2 regions of the Vibrio cortegadensis genome follow, and region 1 is predicted to be linked to the other one. Evidence: predicted binding sites of a transcription regulator. Region 1 holds the regulator's gene; the other holds the start of a gene.
The links. Region 1 encodes PurR, which represses purine synthesis genes. Its sites were predicted from a motif close to TNANGNAAACGTTTNCNTNA; they were not measured.
Positions count from the first base shown of each region.

Region 2: the regulator PurR is predicted to act here: its motif matches at 1,497-1,516, upstream of OCV39_RS11225 (NCS2 family permease).

Region 1 covers NZ_AP025472.1:1,961,049-1,967,527, reverse strand. Annotated here, with positions in the region: gene OCV39_RS09280 (alpha/beta fold hydrolase) at 1-303, shown strand, start outside; gene OCV39_RS09275 (DUF2007 domain-containing protein) at 372-689, opposite strand; gene OCV39_RS09270 (TVP38/TMEM64 family protein) at 686-1,375, opposite strand; gene OCV39_RS09265 (TfoX/Sxy family DNA transformation protein) at 1,545-2,135, opposite strand; cyclic di-GMP riboswitch class I at 2,249-2,330, opposite strand; gene purR (HTH-type transcriptional repressor PurR) at 2,487-3,491, opposite strand; gene torD (molecular chaperone TorD) at 3,883-4,530, opposite strand; gene torR (two-component system response regulator TorR) at 4,767-5,480, shown strand; gene elyC (envelope biogenesis factor ElyC) at 5,607-6,455, opposite strand.
Region 2 covers NZ_AP025472.1:2,377,262-2,383,740, forward strand. Annotated here, with positions in the region: gene gpt (xanthine phosphoribosyltransferase) at 1-89, opposite strand, end outside; gene OCV39_RS11225 (NCS2 family permease) at 131-1,426, opposite strand; gene OCV39_RS11230 (aminoacyl-histidine dipeptidase) at 2,496-3,965, shown strand; gene dnaJ (molecular chaperone DnaJ) at 4,166-5,311, opposite strand; gene dnaK (molecular chaperone DnaK) at 5,527-6,479, opposite strand, start outside.

The DNA of each region.
Region 1 (6,479 bases):
AACCTCTTTATCCGAGAAGCTAAGAAATTATGCCAGAAAGAATTTAAACGCTGGTTTATGTTGACCTCTGAAGTTAACCCTTTGATGCGCTATTTTAAAGACAGTGAATTACCCATCCCTACACTTTATTTAATGGGTGAGAAAGACTACATGTTTATCCAACCGGTAAAAGAGATGATTGCAGTGCATGAGTCGAGCGAGTTGTGTGAGATTCCCGATTGTGGGCATGTATGTAATGTCGAGCGACCTGAGGAGTTTAATAAGCACTCTATAGAGTTTATTCAAAAACAAATTAACGAGTAGATTATCGGGGAAGAGTACTACTCGTTAACGGTGCGAGTTATATTTATAGAGCTATCATTGCTTAGTAGTTAAATATCGCGGCTATGACTACAACTCCAGCAAACTCCAAATTGCGGTTCATTCTCATTATTACAGTGCTGACAGTGCCATGAATGTTGTTGGTGACTACTGCATTGTTGCTGGTAGTCATCAATAATGGCTTTCGCTTTTAGTGCTTGTTCAGGGTTGTGTAACCAAATATAAGCATCTGTATCATCATTTAGTGGTAACTCGCCACGAAGACCAAACAACCCCTCACCTCGAACTTCACAGTCGATGCGTTCGCTCTTCAACCATTCACACACGATATGCGCTTCAGTTGGTGTGCTCGCAATAAATGCTTTCATGATTCATTCTCTGCATGAGTTGTCGGTTTAAATTTTGCCATTAACCATTTTGCGATGATAGGAAATAGACCGAGTAGTGCAAATGACGCCAATACGGAGGGTGAAACAATGCCAGAAAGCGAGTCTATTTCGGCAAGCTGTGTGCCTGCATTTAGGTAGACCATGGTACCAGCGAGCATACCTAATTGACTAGTTAGGTAGAATTTTAAGGTGGTGATTGGAGTTAGGCCCATCAATAGATTAATTAAGAAAAATGGGAAAACAGGGATCAAGCGTAATGAGAAGAGATAAAACGCCCCATCTTTTTCAACACCATTATTAATCGCCTCTAGTTTGTCTCCAAACTTACTTTGCACCCAATCTCTTAATAGGAAGCGACTGCTCAAAAACGCTAACGTTGCTCCAATTGTGCTAGCAAAAGAGACCAAGAACAGGCTAAACCAGAATCCAAAAAGAGCAGCGCCTAAAAGTGTGACGACAGCGGCTCCCGGAATTGAAAACGCGGTGATCAATACGTAAGCAAGGAAGTAAATTAGGCCAGCAACGACGAAGTTGTTTTGGATATATTCGTTGAGTACGGCTTGTTGGGCTTTTGCGTTTTCAAGGGTTAGGTATTGACCAAAGTTAACGCCTAAAAAAAGAACAACAGCGACTAAAAGGATACCAATGATTAGTTTTTTACTCATGGAAGAAGCTCCTTGCAAACGTTTATGGGAACAAGTTTATGGAAACAATATGACAAATGTTTTATCGACTTACAAAGATAAGACAGGGAAGCGAGGAGAAATATTTCATATAAATCAAAGAATATAAAAAAACCGCAGCAGAAACGCGGCGGTTTTTTTGATGTGTCGACTAGTTTAGGTCGCTGATTAACTCATTTCGCCTTTCTTGCGGAACGACTGACCAATGAGTGCCATTTATTGCGCCCTCAAGAGCCCATAACAGCTCAACGCTGACAGATGATGAGTGAGTTTGTCTAATTGCTTGGAAAGCGGTTAGAGAGCCTTTGCTGTGCAATTCTTCAACTGTTGCGATACCCGCTTTTTTAAGCATGCGCTCGGTAGCAAGTCTAAGATTAGGTAAATCTTTTAATCGATTTGGCTTAGCCGATGATTGCTGGCTTTTTTCTTGCTGTGCGAATTCTAATGAAGCAACTGCAGTTTTTAAGATTTGCTCAGGTGTATCCCAGCAATTTTCAGGCAAAGCAAAATACTTAGTAACAACGGGGAAACCACGCTTTTTGTAAATGTATGGCTGATAACCTTGTTCTTGGAATTGCTTAGTTGAATCTTTATCAGCACGAATATGTAGTTGATCATTAACTACTAGTGCGAACATTGTGTCATTGGCAAAAATACCAAATCCACCAAACATTGAGCGGGACTTGATAGCGCCAAGTTGCTCAAATAACTTCATAGAGTCTTTTAATACTGGTTTATCCATGCTGTATAGTCTCGGTGTAAAGGATTACGCCACCAAATTTCAGGTCCGAGATAATAGCTAAGTGATGCAAATGTACTGTCAACGAAACGTTAAACTTTGTTTGCATACTTGCCATCGGTAACCCCGCTACCTACCAAATGGTTTAGGCCGGAGGCTTTGCGTCCTATTTTTTCAAATAGTTTGCCCTGTGCGTGACACTCATAGCATATAGGAAAATATTGAATAGGTATCACATTTTAGGTTTTAAAATGAGACATTGGTCCAATAATTCATGAGCTTGATGTGGGTTGAGTTGCAGTTTAGGTGTTGTGAATGCGCACTGATTAATACGCATTCATTTGAGTATTTTAATTAAATAAGTTTTTTTACCGTATCCCGAACTACGATTTCAGGGTGCATTTCAAAGATGCGTTTATCGTGCTCTTTGTCTTTGATTCGTTCCAATAAAATCTCAAATGCAGTTTTACCAACACGTCTTTTTGGTTGGTGGACTGTAGTTAGTGGTGGAGAGAAATATTCTGCTAATTCAATGTTGTCGTAACCAATAACAGAGATGTCGTCAGGGATTCTAATCCCTTTCTGCTGCAAGCGGCTCATCAATCCTAAAGCCATTGTGTCATTGAAACAGAAGACAGCCGTTGGGCGATTTTCCATATTCACAATTTTATCAGCAGCAAGTACTGCAGTATCACATTCAAAATTGCCTTCGATGATCCAATCTTCATTCACATCAATATCGGCACCCTTGAGAGCTCGTCGATAGCCTAAAATTCGCTCTTTACATGCAACCTTATCGAAATGACCACTTAAGCATGCAATATCGGTATGACCGTTATCAAGCAAGTACTTAGTCGCAAGGTAAGCGCCTTCTTCAGAATTATCGATGATCTTATCGGCTTGCGAACTTTCAGGGCCCCAGTCCATGATCACTTTAGGGATATCAGAGTGACGATCTAACATCTCTTTTAGCTCTTCAGTTAAATCTGAACACATGACTAACATGCCATCAACACGCTTTTCGGCAAGCATGCGGATATAATCACGCTGCTTTTCGTAAATTCCACCAGTATTACAAAGAATCAGCGTGTAGCCCTGTCGATAACAGTAACTCTCAACGCCATCAATTACTTCTGAAAAGAATAAATTGGTAGATTGAGTCACGAGCATACCAATGGTGCGTGTGGTATTACATTTTAAACTTCTCGCAACGGCACTTGGAGCATAGTTTAATTCGTCTACCGCTTTCATTACCTTTTCTTGAGTCGTTTCAGCAACAAATCGAGTTTTGTTGATGACGTGAGAAACGGTAGTTGTGGATACGCCTGCTAAGCGTGCGACATCTTTTATTGTAGCCATGGTGTTATCCTGTCGAGGTGCTACTTAATACAGTGGTTAACTCATATAATAGTCAACCAAGTAGCGTAAATACTATCTCTTAATAGCAATTGCCGATTCACGTTACTTCACATCGTGAATCATCGAGAGATAGCAAGGTATTAAGAAACACAAAAACCGCCTTATATCAGCGGTTTGCATTTGTAATCATATTTTATCGTTTGCGGTCACAATTTTAGACCGCAAACGCTTCACTGGCAATGGATATTGGACCAGTTTAGTGGGTGTTGTCACATTTAATTATAAGAGGGTCAATACAAAACTACCAAGTGAAGTGAACCTAGTCTCACTTGATAGTTTAAAATGTGATAAATAACCACGAATTACCGATGGGAATTATAAATTTGAGAGGTTATTCGCCTGTTAGGTATTGGCAATCTAATTGGCAGAAGGCGACTAATACTTGAGCTACGCTTGCATAAAAACCAAACTCATCATATTGATCGCATTTAGCACTAAACTGTGGGATCCAAGAAAGGATATGAGTTTGAATGAAAGATTCTTGCTCAATTAATGCATCATCAAGGTGTTTCTCTTGCTCAAGCTCATTTGAACGAATAATTAAATTACCTAAAAAGTCGAGTTCAATGGCAATGTGGTCTGCTGGTTCATTCAATGATTCACTCACTGCAATGCCGTGCTTTGACATTAATGCTGCCATCTCTTGAGCCGGAACATCATTCAATAAACCTTGCTTTCCAATGTACATAGAAGCGTATGGAAGAGCGGCGTTCTTATCTGATTTTAAAAATAGATCACAATAGTCAGCGGAAAGCTCTAATTGAGCGTCTTCACGGTTTTGTAAGCGATTAAGGGCGTCAACTAACTTGTCTATTGAAGGTTTAAGTGTTTCGTTTTCACCTAAGCCAGTCAGAAAAGTGCGAATCTCTTGAGAGTTATAGCTGTCTAACTCTTGTTGAGTTAACTCTTTTGCGAAAAGGCTAGATAGCCACCAGTAAATCTCTGCACGCTTTTCATTGAATGCTTTTGTTTCGATCATCGTTATTGCTCCGAGTATTATTCTCACTATAGTCTAACCAATAAAAATGAATAACAGTAACTACATTAAATAAGAAAAGTGACTGAATATGACTAAATATTAACGCGTGAGCTATGCTTGTCTTGAATCAAGAAAAAATGATCTTTCCTGATTTTAAACCATCTATTGCTAGAAATATTACTATTTATGAATAGAATAGTAAGCATAGACGAAATAACTAAAAGAAAAGGGTGTAGATGAGCTATCACGTATTGGTCGTTGAAGACGATGTAGTAACCCGTAGTAAACTTGTTGGTTACTTCCAGAATGAAGGGTATGCCGTAAGCGAAGCAGAAAATGGCGCTCAAATGAGAGAAGTACTACAGAGCAATCTTGTAGATTTGATTATGTTAGATATCAATCTACCTGGAGAAGATGGCTTAATGCTAACTCGTGAATTACGCAGCCAATCGGATATAGGCATTATTTTAGTTACTGGACGCACGGATAGCATCGATAAAATTGTAGGCCTTGAAATGGGGGCTGATGATTACGTGACTAAACCCTTTGAACTTAGAGAGCTTTTAGTTCGAGTTAAAAATTTATTATGGCGAATTTCGGCAGCGCGTAACGCATCTAGCGTGGCGGTGGCTGAGTGCGAAAATGAAAACTTAGTTCGTTTTGGTGAATGGACGTTTGACATACAACGTCGCGCATTAAGCAAAAATGGCGAGCCTGTAAAACTGACGAAAGCAGAATACGAACTGTTAGTTGCGCTGTCCTCATACCCTAACCAAGTATTGAGCCGTGAGCGTATCCTGAATATGATTAGCCATCGGGTTGATGCTCCAAACGATCGAACTATTGATGTTCTTATTCGTCGAATGCGTGCCAAAATGGAATTTGATCCTAAGAACCCGCAAATTTTTGTAACGGTTCACGGTGAAGGTTATATGTTCGCTGGCGACTGATATTACTCACAGTAACAGATTGATATAAAAGAGCCGAAGGTATTCCCTTCGGCTTTTTTGTTGAGGTCTATTTTGGAAAGGGACGCTAGCATAGCGTTTAGAAGATTAATGTAAGGTTTATCGCCTCTAGAGTGATTGAACGGGTTTCGGTTCCATCTCTTTATAGTCCCCGTCAATCAAATCTCGAGCTTTTTGCCAAAGTTGTCCCATCGTTTCATGCCAATAGCGCTCTGTTTGTTCCAAGTATTTGGCTTTAGGGGCGTATTTTTCCCAAGGTTGGTTAATGTTGTCATAAGCAAGGTAATTAGTTGGAGCTGGAAAAGGGGTGATACCTGCTTGATTAAATTCATACAAGGCACGCTTCATATGGCTTGCAGACGTCACTAAAACCATTTTCTTCACCCGAACAAAAGCCGCCGCTTGTCTTGCTTCTTCCCACGTATCTTTTGCTGTTTCTAACAGAATGATATCGGGTTTAGCGACACCTAATGCCAGCGCGACTTTTGCCATCATCCGGGCATTACTAAATTCAGACCCACCGGCATAACCAGAAAGAATCAATTTCGAGCCAGGGTATAGGCGCATAATTCGAATGCCTTCATTAAGACGCATTAACGCGGTGCGGCTTAATTCTGATGTCGGAGGTATGTCGCTATCCACGACATGGCCACTCCCTAGTACCATGACATAATCAATGGACTCATCAACAGGAAGAAACCCGCTGAATTCTCTCTCCATAGGCATTAATAGACGTGTAGAAACTGGTTGGAAGGATATAAGGAAAATACCACATAGCGAAAATAGGATAATCAGAGATCCTGTCTTCCTACGGGCGGTAAACATAATTAACAATAACCCCAAAAAACCTAGGATTAGCATTGCCGGTAGCGGCATTAACAACGATGAAACTACTTTTTTCAGTTCAAACATACATAAATAGCCCGAAAAAACATCACTTGATAATAAAAAAGGCATAAGCTTCTTTATTCCTGCATTCCA
Region 2 (6,479 bases), 420 kb from region 1:
TTCCATTGTTCTGCTGGCATTTGCTTCTCAGCAAGCTGGCGACAATATGTTTGCATGTTGTCCCAAGTAATGATGAATTTAGTCGTCATAATAATAAAACCTAATAGTTATAAACTTATTGTTTTACGAATTAAGCAGCTGTTAACACGTATTTTAGAATAAAGATTGCAGCCATGACCCACACGCTCATCGATACATCACGACCTTTACCACTGAATAACTTGATCGCCGCATACGCGATAAAACCAAGAGAAATACCTTCAGCAATCGAAAAAGTCAGTGGCATAAGCAAGCAAGTAACGACAACTGGAGCCGCTTCTGTCAGATCACGCCAATCAATACTAACTAAACCAGATAGCATCAAGATCGCGACATAAAACAGTGCGCCAGCGGTTGCGTAAGCCGGGATCATTCCAGCTAATGGCGAGAAGAATAAAGCAAGTAGGAAGAAAATACCAACAACAACCGCAGTTAAACCTGTTCGTCCACCCGCAGCGACCCCTGAAACACTTTCAATATATGACGTCGTATTTGAGGTACCAAGCAGAGCACCAACCGATGTTGCTGTTGAATCCGCAAGCAATGCTTTATTAAGGCGAGGAATTTTGCCATCTTTACCGATAAGATCCGCTTTTTGTGCGACACCAACTAAAGTACCCGCAGTATCAAATAAATCGACAAATAAGAACGCAAACACAACAGAAATCATGCCCAGTTCAAATACAGCAGAAAAGTCTAGCTGCAAGAAAGTCGGCGCAATGCTAGGTGGCGCTGACATAATACCGTGGTACTGCACATCACCAAAAATAAGACCAAGACCCGTGACCGCCAGAATGGCAATCATCACTCCACCTTTCACACCACGGTGAACTAATGCAATCGTAAGGAAAAACCCAATCGCACCCAGTACCGCAGGAACAGAAGTAATCGCACCCATAGAAACTAATGTCGCTGGGTTATCCACCACGATGCCTGCATTCTTTAGAGCAATGAACGCCAAGAAAAGTCCAATACCCGCAGAGATACCCGTTCTAAGAGACATAGGAATTGAATTGATGATCCATTCACGAATCTTGAAGATACTTAAAAGGACAAACAAAATACCTGAAACAAATACCGCTGCTAGCGCAACTTGCCATGTATATCCCATCCCAAGTACGACTGAATAGGTAAAGAAGGCGTTGAGTCCCATCCCAGGCGCTTGTGCAATTGGGTAGTTCGCCACAAATCCCATGATAAAACAGCCAATCGCCGCCGCTAAACAGGTCGCTACAAATACGGCTCCGTGATCCATTCCTGCATCAGACAAAATCGCTGGGTTAACAAAGATGATGTATGCCATTGTCAGGAAAGTCGTCATACCTGCAATGATTTCAGTTCGAACGTTCGTTCCATGTTCGCTGAGTTTAAATAGCCTTTCGAGCATTTTGTTATTCCTAAAAAGTGTAATCAAATTCAGTAGCCCTCTTATCCGCTAAAAGTGGCTAGTGAATTATCAAAGTAAACGGTTGCGTAATCGATTGGCAGGGATTATAAAGTTATCAAATAACAAATTCCAGATAGAATTCATACTCTAATAAATATTTCTTTCTATAAAAGATAGAAACCATCAATCAGAAAGTATCAACCAAACAATAAATAACTTTAAAAACAATGAATTAAACATAAATTTAAAAACCATTAATATGGATGTTATTTAATCTATTCGGTATTTTTCTACTGAGTTCAGTGGTTCTTTAATTACGAGTTTATCCAGAATAATGGACTGTTGTGGCTAAGGGAGAAGAGAGTTGGTGGAATGACAACCGTTAAAGGTCAAAGATTAATCAAAAAATGGTTCAGATAAAAAAACGCCACTCAAGAGGAGTGGCGGTTGAATCTTGTCAGTCAAGGACTGTAGAAAAATTCTAATATATAGGGGTGAACATAATGTTCAATCACATGCGTTGGTATTAATTAGTAACCAAAGCTTGTTGGGTATGCAAAGTTGTTAGTAAAAACAGAGTTGTTTGTCCAAAACATTGCAGCTGGTAAACCTTTCATAAATATCACCTTAATAAATCAATAAACAAAAATTTGATTCTCAGTTCCTTGGAGGCGATTAACGGACTCATCCTTTGAGCATTTCTTCTTCGCTTCAGAAGTTGGGTTTAATATACCATTGAGAAAAAAAATTACAACAAAAAAGTAGACTTAAGTCACACTTATTTGAAAATAACGATCTAGATCAAATGATTTTCGTAATTAAATTACAGAAATGTTAGTTACAGAGCCTCTGTTTGACACTTCTAATAAAACGACACTCATATACTGAAATTCCCATTTAGATAAAAATTGAGAGCTCAGAGACATTTCACGATTTCTGCCACTACTAGCCCCATTCGAGTAGTGGTATGCTGTGGCCATACCAACGCAACTGTCGGTAGATAATAAATCTACTATTACTACGACTTTGCAATCATAAATCTGGTAATTAATCCATAAAGGAGTCATCCGTGTCTGAATTCCATTCTGAAATCAGCAGTTTATCACCTGCACTAATCTGGCAATTTTTCGATAAAATTTGTTCTATCCCACACCCATCTAAACATGAAGAACCTTTAGCGTTATACATTGTTGATTGGGCTAAGAGCCAAGGGCTAGATGTTCGTCGTGATCCAACAGGTAATGTTTTCATCAAAAAGCCTGCGACTGCTGGAATGGAAAACAAGAAAGGTGTCGTACTTCAAGCTCATATCGATATGGTGCCACAGAAGAATGAAGACACTGAACATGACTTCGTTGCCGATCCAATTCAGCCATACATTGATGGTGAATGGGTGACAGCGAAAGGAACAACATTAGGTGCAGATAACGGTATTGGCATGGCTTCATGTCTTGCTGTGTTAGCTTCTAATGACCTTAAACACGGCCCACTAGAGGTTCTACTAACTATCGATGAAGAAGCTGGTATGACTGGCGCATTTGGCTTAGAAGCGGGCTGGTTAGAAGGTGATATCCTTCTTAACACCGATTCAGAGCAAGAAGGCGAAGTTTACATGGGCTGTGCTGGCGGTATTGATGGTGAAATGACTTTCAACATCACTCGCGAAGCTCAACCTGCTGGTTACGTAACTCGTAAGTTAATCCTAAAAGGTCTAAAAGGCGGTCACTCTGGTTGTGATATTCACACTGGCCGTGCTAACGCAAATAAACTGCTTGCTCGTTTCCTTGCTGGTCACGCTCAAGAACTTGATCTACGAATGATCGAATTCAAAGGTGGCAGCCTACGTAACGCAATTCCTCGTGAAGGCTTCGTTACTGTTGCTGTTCCTGCTGAGAATGAAGCAAAACTAGCAGAACTTTACACTTACTACACTGAGTTACTTTCTACTGAGCTTGGTAAAGTTGAAACTGACATCGTTACGTTTAACGAAGCGATTGAGACAGAGCAAGGCGTATTTGCGAATGCTGACCAAAGCCGCTTCGTTGCTGCGTTGAATGCTTGTCCAAACGGCGTTATTCGCATGAGTGACGAGATTGAAGGTGTAGTAGAAACCTCTTTGAATGTTGGTGTAATTACAACTGAAGACGATAAAGTATCTGTACTTTGCCTAATCCGCTCACTAATGGATTCAGGCCGTATGCAAGTAGAAAGCATGATTGCTTCTGTTGCTGAACTTGCAGGTGCTGATGTCGAATTTACAGGTGCTTACCCTGGTTGGAAACCTGATGCTGATTCTGAAATCATGGGTATTTTCCGTGACATGTACGAAGGTATCTACGGTCATAAACCAAATATCATGGTGATCCACGCGGGTCTTGAGTGTGGTCTGTTCAAAGAACCTTACCCGAACATGGATATGGTCTCTTTTGGTCCAACAATCAAATTCCCACACTCGCCTGACGAGAAAGTGAAAATCGATACCGTTACACTTTACTGGGAACAGATGTGTGCGCTATTAGAAGCGATTCCAAACAAGTAATCGGTTTGTGCTAAACGGCTAAATCTACTGCCGCATTAAACACCCAAAAGCCCAGTAATTTGATTGCTGGGCTTTTTGTCATCTACTCGCGAAATGTCCATTCACTTTCAGTTACGTCTTGGAACATCAGCACCCAAGCCCCCAACCTATAGATACAAAAAAGGCCTACCGCAGTAGACCTCTCATTTCATCTAATCCAATTAGCTGGTTAGATCATCAAAGAACTTCTTAACGCCATTAAAGAAACCTTCTGATTTTGGATTGTGCTTATTCGCAACTGCACCACCACAAGTGTCTTCAAATTCACGAAGTAACTCTTTTTGACGTGAACTTAATTTCACCGGAGTCTCAATCGCAAGTTTCACAATTAAGTCACCAACGCCACCGCTACGAACGCCTTTAACCCCTTTACCACGCATACGGAACATACGGCCTGTTTGCGTCTCTTCAGGCACTTTAAGGTTAACACGACCATCAAGTGTTGGAACTTCAACTTCACCACCTAGAGCCGCTTGAACAAAGCTTACTGGCACTTCACAGTAAAGGTTGTTGCCGTCACGCTCAAAAATATGGTGCTCTTTTACATGTACTTGAACATATAAATCACCGGTTGGCGCGCCCATTTCTCCGGCTTCACCTTCACCCGATAAACGGATGCGATCGCCAGTGTCCACGCCTGCTGGGATCTTAACATTAAGCGTTTTAGTTTTTTGTTTGCGACCTTGACCATGACAAGAGTTACAAGGGTCTTTAATGATCTGACCTTTACCATTACACGTAGGACATGTTTGCTGAACTGCAAAGAATCCTTGGCGCATTTGAACTTGACCATGACCATGACAAGTACCACACGTTTGTGCAGAAGAACCTTTTTTAGCACCGCTGCCGTCACACGTGTCACACTCGACAAGAGTTGGCACCTGGATCTCTTTAGAGCAACCACGAACGGCTTCTTCTAATGATAGTTCCATGTTGTAACGTAAATCAGCACCACGTTGTGCACGTTGCTGACCACCGCCACGACGACCGCCGCCGAAAATATCACCAAACACATCGCCGAAAATATCACCAAAATCGCCTTGACCGCCGCCACCGAAGCCACCGCCGCCCATTCCACCTTGTTCAAAAGCAGCGTGACCATATTGATCGTAAGCGGCTTTTTTCTGAGCGTCGGTTAGGATCTCATACGCTTCTTTTACTTCTTTAAACTTTTCAGGCGCACTCTTATCATCCTGATTACGGTCAGGGTGGAATTTCATTGCTAGGCGTTTGTACGCCTTTTTAATATCGCGCTCTGATGCATCGCGGCTCACGCCTAATACTTCGTAAAAATCACGTTTTGACATGTTCTAGGTCACCAATTATTGCTACCACATCGCACTCAACGTGCCATGGGCGGTTTATGTATCAATCTAGATAAAACCCCTAAAGAGATCATTAAAAATTGAGCTATTTATCTGAGTATTATCTAGAGTGATTCGTTACTTACAAGATTGCGGGCGTAAGAGTTACCTCTGACGCCCGCAAGACTATTAGATCTGAAGTTGATTAGCGAGAAGTATTACTTCTTAGCGTCTTCTTTAACTTCTTCAAATTCAGCGTCAACTACATCGTCTTCTTGCTTAGGTTGCTCACCTTCAGCGCCAGCTTGTTGAGCTTGAGCTTGTTGTTGAGCAATTTCCATTAGCTTTTGAGCCGCTTGCATAAGTTCTTGAACTTTAGCGTCGATCGCTTCTTTATCATCACCAGACTTAACGCCTTCTAGTGCTGTAATAGCCGCTTCGATTTTCTCTTTCTCGTCTGCAGGTAGAGCTTCACCAGCTTCTTCCATTTGCTTACGAGTGCCGTGGATCATTTGGTCAGCTTGGTTACGAGTAGTCACTAACTCTTCGAATTTTTTATCTTCTTCTTTGTTAGCTTCAGCTTCTTGTACCATTGCTTCGATTTCGTCGTCTGATAGACCGCCAGAAGCTTGGATAGTGATCTTCTGTTCTTTACCAGTCGCTTTATCTTTAGCAGATACGTTTAGGATACCATCAGCATCAAGGTCGAATGTTACTTCGATTTGTGGCATGCCACGTGGTGCTGGTTGGATACCTTCTAGGTTGAATTGACCTAGAGACTTGTTGTAAGTCGCTTGCTTACGCTCACCTTGAAGAACGTGGATAGTTACCGCGCTTTGGTTATCTTCAGCTGTTGAGAACGTTTGGTTCGCTTTTGTTGGGATAGTTGTGTTTTTCTCAACTAGTTTAGTCATTACGCCGCCCATCGTTTCGATACCGAAAGATAGAGGAGTTACGTCTAGTAGAAGAACGTCTTTAACATCACCAGCAAGTACACCACCTTGAACTGCAGCACCCATTGCTACTGCTTCATCAGGGTTTACGTCACGACGAGCTTCTTTACCGAAGAACTCAGCAACTTTAGCTTGAACCATAGGCATACGTGTTTGACCACCAACTAGGATTACGTCAGTGATATCGCCTACTGATAAATCAGAGTCAGCTAGAGCAA